2 regions of the Streptomyces sp. NPDC044003 genome follow, and region 1 is predicted to be linked to the other one. Evidence: riboswitches for the same ligand, from Rfam matches in the RefSeq annotation. Region 1 holds a riboswitch; the other holds the start of a gene.

Region 1 (2,388 bases):
GGGCTCCTCGGTGATCCGGACCTTGAACAGCCAGCCACCCTCGAACGGAGCGGTGTTCACCAGGGACGGGTCGTCCACGACGTCCTGGTTGGCCTCGACGATCTCACCGGTGACGGGGGAGTACAGGTCGCTGACGGACTTGGTCGACTCCAGTTCGCCACAGGTCTCGCCCTCGGTGACGGTGTCACCGACCGCCGGGAGCTGGGCGTACACGACGTCACCGAGCGCGTTGGCCGCGAACTCCGTGATGCCGACCGTCGCGACACCGTCGACGGCCTCCGACAGCCACTCGTGCTCCTTGGTGTAGCTCAGCTGCTGGGGGTTGCTCATGACGTGATTCTCCTGGATCGAGGGGGTGCTGATGTACGCGGGTCTTGCGGGGTGAGACGCAGAGTGAGACGACTTCGTCACTTCTGGCGCTTGTAGAACGGCAGCGCCACGACCTCGTAGGGCTCGTGGGTGCCGCGGATGTCCACACCGACGCCCGGCGTGCCGGGCGTGGCGTGGGCCGCGTCGACGTACGCCATCGCGATCGGCTTTCCGAGGGTCGGGGACGGCGCACCGGAGGTGACCTCGCCGATGACCACGCCGTCCTTGACGACCTCGAAGCCGGCGCGCGGGACCCGGCGGCCCTCGGCGACCAGACCGACGAGCTTGCGCGGCGGGGCGGTCTCGGCGCGCTCGGCGGCCTTCTCCAGCGCCTCGCGGCCGACGAAGCGGCCCTCGTTGGTGGTCTTCTCGAACTTCACGACCCGGCCGAGGCCGGCGTCGAAGGGGGTGAGGGCGGTCGTCAGCTCGTGGCCGTACAGCGGCATGCCCGCCTCCAGGCGGAGCGTGTCACGGCAGGACAGGCCGCAGGGGATGAGGCCGACGCCCTCGCCCGCCTCGGTCAGCGCCTTCCACACGCCCTCGGCGTGCTCGGGCTTCAGGAACAGCTCGAAGCCGTCCTCGCCGGTGTAGCCGGTGCGGGCGATCAGCGCGGGGACGCCCGCGACCGTGCCGGGCAGGCCGGCGTAGTACTTCAGACCGTCCAGGTCGGCGTCGGTGAGCGACTTCAGGATGCCGGGGGACTCCGGGCCCTGGACCGCGATCAGCGCGTACGCGTCACGGTCGTCGCGCACCTCGGCGTCAAAACCCCCGTGAGCTGCAGCGCGGGCGACCAGGGCGTCCAGGACGATCTGGGCGTTGGAGGCGTTGGCGACGACCATGTACTCCGTCTCGCCGAGGCGGTAGACGATCAGGTCGTCGAGGATGCCGCCGTCCTCCTGGCAGATCATCGTGTAGCGGGCGCGGCCGTTGCCCACGGTCGAGATGTTGCCGACGAGGGCGTGGTCGAGGAGCTCCACGGCCTGCGGGCCCGTGACGGTGATCTCGCCCATGTGGGAGAGGTCGAAGAGACCGGCCTTGGTGCGGACGGCGTTGTGCTCGTCGCGCTCGCTGCCGTACCGCAGCGGCATGTCCCAGCCGGCGAAGTCGGTCATGGTCGCGCCCAGCGAACGATGCAGGGCATCGAGGGCGGTCAGACGGGGGGCAGTGCTCATGGGGTGGCTCCCGGGTCCCAAGGGCGTGATCGGTGACGAAAACACATGACGGGCGAGGACGTCCTCCCCATCTGTCATGGAACCTGAGAGGTTCACCGAGGGCATCTCGTCACCGAGGGATCGGCACCGAGAGATCGGCTTGCACCTTGGGTGGGGACACGCATGGTGTCCCGCTTTTCAGATCTGCCTCATCCACGCGGTACGGGGCCTGAGAGATTCAAGGGAGGGTCTTGCTCCTTCGGCGCCCGGACGCGCTCGGCGGTCCGGAACTCTCCCGCGCGGATTCGAGCGGCCGGTATGCGATTGTGCGGCGACTGTGCGCGCCTGGCGCGCACATCATCGCACGCGGTTTCGGCGGGGCAAATCGCTTGTGTCGTATTACCGATTCTTTACACTTCGTGGGCAAGGGTCTCCCAAGGTCTCCTGAGACCCGACAGGGGGAGAGCGATGAGGATCCAGCACACCGGTGCATACGCGACGAGCACCGGCATACCGTCCCAGCGGGCCCGCGCCCGGAGCCGCGGCCGAGGCCGCCTCCTGCGGGACCTGCGCGAGCGCGGCGGCCGCGGCCCCCGCGCCCTCACCTACGCCGCCGGCGACCTCGTCGTCGTCTCCGGGCTGCCCGGCAGCGGCAAGTCCACCCTGATGAAGCGCGCCGCCGAGGGCAGCGGCATCGACTCCCAGGACGCCCGCGAGCGCTGGGAGGCCCGCATGCCCCGCCTCCTCCCGTACGCCGTCTACCGACCCCTGGTCCGGATCGCGCACTACGCCGGACTGCGCCGCGCCCTGCGCTCCGGCGCGAGCCTGATCGTCCACGACTGCGGCACCCAGTCCTGGGTGCGCGGCT
Region 2 (2,388 bases), on a different contig from region 1:
GCCGTGGTCCGGGCCCGGGCGGGTGCGGACGTTCTCCGTGGACGACCCGGAGCTGGAGCCGTCGGAGCCGTTGCCGCTGGTGCGGGGGGATGCGGCGGCGTGAGGCCGGGGCCGCGGGGCCTTGCGGCCTGGCGGCCGGGCCGTGGTTCCCACCCGCACCGCCCGTGCGGCTTGGTGCACAGAGGTGCGGGTCTTCTTGTGCCGGGGGAGCGCCGTTGGCGGGCGGCGGTGGTGGGTGGGTGGGTGTGCCCGGCCTGGCGGCCGGGCTGTGGGCCCCATCCGCACCGCCCGTGCCGGTGGGCAGAGGTGCAGGTCTTCTTGTGCCGGGGTAGCGCCGTTGGCGGGTGGTGGGTGGGTGTGCCCGGCCTGGCGGCCGGGCTGTGGGTCCCATCCGCACCGCCCGTGCGGGTGGGTGGGCAGAGGTGCGGGTCTTTCTGTGCCGCGGAGCGACGTCGGCGGCGTTCGGAGCGTGCGTGATTCGGGCCGGCCTGAGCCCGGCCCTCAGGCCGGTCTGGGCGGCGCCCTCGGTGGCCTTCTGGGGTGAGCCCTCAGGGCGGGTCTGGGTAGCCCGGCCTCGGTGGGTGGTCCCGGCGTCTCAGGCGCCGTCCTGGCCTGCCAGGTGGCCGAAGTCCTTGTCCGGGGTGTCCGGGGGTGGGGGCGGGAGGGTCAGGCTGTAGTGGCGGTACAGCTGGAGTTCCTGCTCCGGCGAGAGGTGGCGGCCCACTCCGAAGTCCGGGGCGTCCTTGATCAGGGCCCTCTCGTACGGGATGTGGAGGCCGTCGTCGAGCAGCGCGCTCGGCTCCAGGGGGACGAAGGCGTCCCTGCTGAACAGGCCCGTGCGGACCGCGGCCCACTCCGGGATGCCGGTCGCGTCGTCCAGGTACACCTCGTCCACGGTTCCGATCTTGTGCCCGTTCCGGTCGAACGCCTTGCGGCCGATCAGGCTGCGCGGATCGATATCGGTCTGCACGGTCCCTCCAACTGGTCGCAACTGCTCTACACCCCTACGAAAGTGCACAACTGGGATGTCGGCCACTTGAGCGATGGGAGCCGCAACCTCGCTGGTAGGCTGGTTGTGGCTGTCGACCCTGTGCGGGAGAGTCCCCCGGAGAAACCTTCCGGTGGGCGCCGAAGGAGCAAATCCTCCCCGGAATCTCTCAGGCCCCTGTACCGCGCGGACGAGGTCACTCTGGAAAGCAGAGCGGATGCCCGACGGCATTCCGCTCTCACCGACGGTGAAAGCCGGCGGGCCGCGAGGCGTGCCGGTGAAACTCTCAGGTTGAGATGACAGAGGGGGAGGCCGTCCGGGTACCCGCGCCGTGGTGCCCCTCGCAGGTCGTGACGACCAGGAGGCCTCCGTACATGACCGCCAACCGCACTCCGCTCTCCGAGCTCGAACAGGGCATCCCGTTCGAGCAGCGGCACATCGGGCCCGACGCCGAGGCGCGGGCCAAGATGCTCGCCCAGGTCGGTTACGGCTCGCTCGACGAGCTCACTGCCGCCGCGGTGCCGGACGTCATCAAGAACGCCGAGGCGCTGGGTCTGCCGGCCGCGCGCACCGAGGCCGAGGTCCTCGCCGAGCTGCGCACGCTCGCCGACCGCAACCAGGTCCTCGCCCCGATGATCGGTCTCGGCTACTACGGGACCTTCACCCCGCCGGTCATCCTGCGGAACGTGATGGAGAACCCCGCCTGGTACACGGCCTACACGCCGTACCAGCCGGAGATCTCCCAGGGCCGCCTGGAGGCCCTGCTCAACTTCCAGACCATGGTCGCCGACCTCACCGGTCTGCCCACCTCCGGTGCCTCCCTCCTCGACGAGGGCACGGCCGCCGCCGAGGCCATGGCGCTGTCCCGCCGTGTCGGCAAGGTCAAGAACGGTGTCTTCCTCGTCGACGCCGACGCCCTGCCGCAGACCATCGCCGTCATCGAGACCCGTGCCGAGCCGACCGGTGTCGAGGTCGTCGTCGCGGACCTGAGCGAGGGCATCCCCGCCGAGGTCGCCGAGCGCGGTGTCTTCGGTGTGCTCGTCCAGTACCCCGGCGCCTCCGGTGCCGTCCGTGACATCAAGCCGCTGGTCGACGCGGCCCACGAGCTCGGCGCGATCGTCACCGTCGCCGCCGACCTGCTCGCCCTCACCCTGCTCACCTCGCCCGGCGAGCTCGGCGCCGACATCGCCGTCGGCACCACGCAGCGCTTCGGCGTTCCCATGGGCTTCGGCGGCCCGCACGCCGGCTACATGGCCGTCCAGGACAAGCACGCCCGCTCCCTGCCCGGCCGCCTCGTGGGCGTCTCCGTCGACGCCGACGGCAACCGCGCCTACCGCCTGGCCCTGCAGACCCGCGAGCAGCACATCCGCCGCGAGAAGGCCACCAGCAACATCTGCACC

What was found. A riboswitch is a leader RNA that binds a small molecule or an ion and turns the genes downstream of it on or off. The one in region 1 is predicted to bind glycine.
Region 2: linked by a shared signal. The riboswitch ahead of gcvP (aminomethyl-transferring glycine dehydrogenase) and the one ahead of gcvT (glycine cleavage system aminomethyltransferase GcvT) in region 1 are both predicted to bind glycine.

What each region holds. Positions count from the first base shown of each region.
Region 1 covers NZ_JBWKFA010000001.1:266,647-269,034, reverse strand. The annotation lists gene gcvH (glycine cleavage system protein GcvH) at 1-330, opposite strand, end outside; gene gcvT (glycine cleavage system aminomethyltransferase GcvT) at 408-1,541, opposite strand; glycine riboswitch at 1,729-1,828, opposite strand; gene AC07AW_RS01210 (AAA family ATPase) at 1,989-2,388, shown strand, end outside.
Region 2 covers NZ_JBWKFA010000007.1:10,409-12,796, forward strand. The annotation lists gene AC07AW_RS26105 (DNA polymerase IV) at 1-103, shown strand, start outside; gene AC07AW_RS26110 (PRC-barrel domain-containing protein) at 596-970, opposite strand; glycine riboswitch at 1,084-1,183, shown strand; gene gcvP (aminomethyl-transferring glycine dehydrogenase) at 1,363-2,388, shown strand, end outside.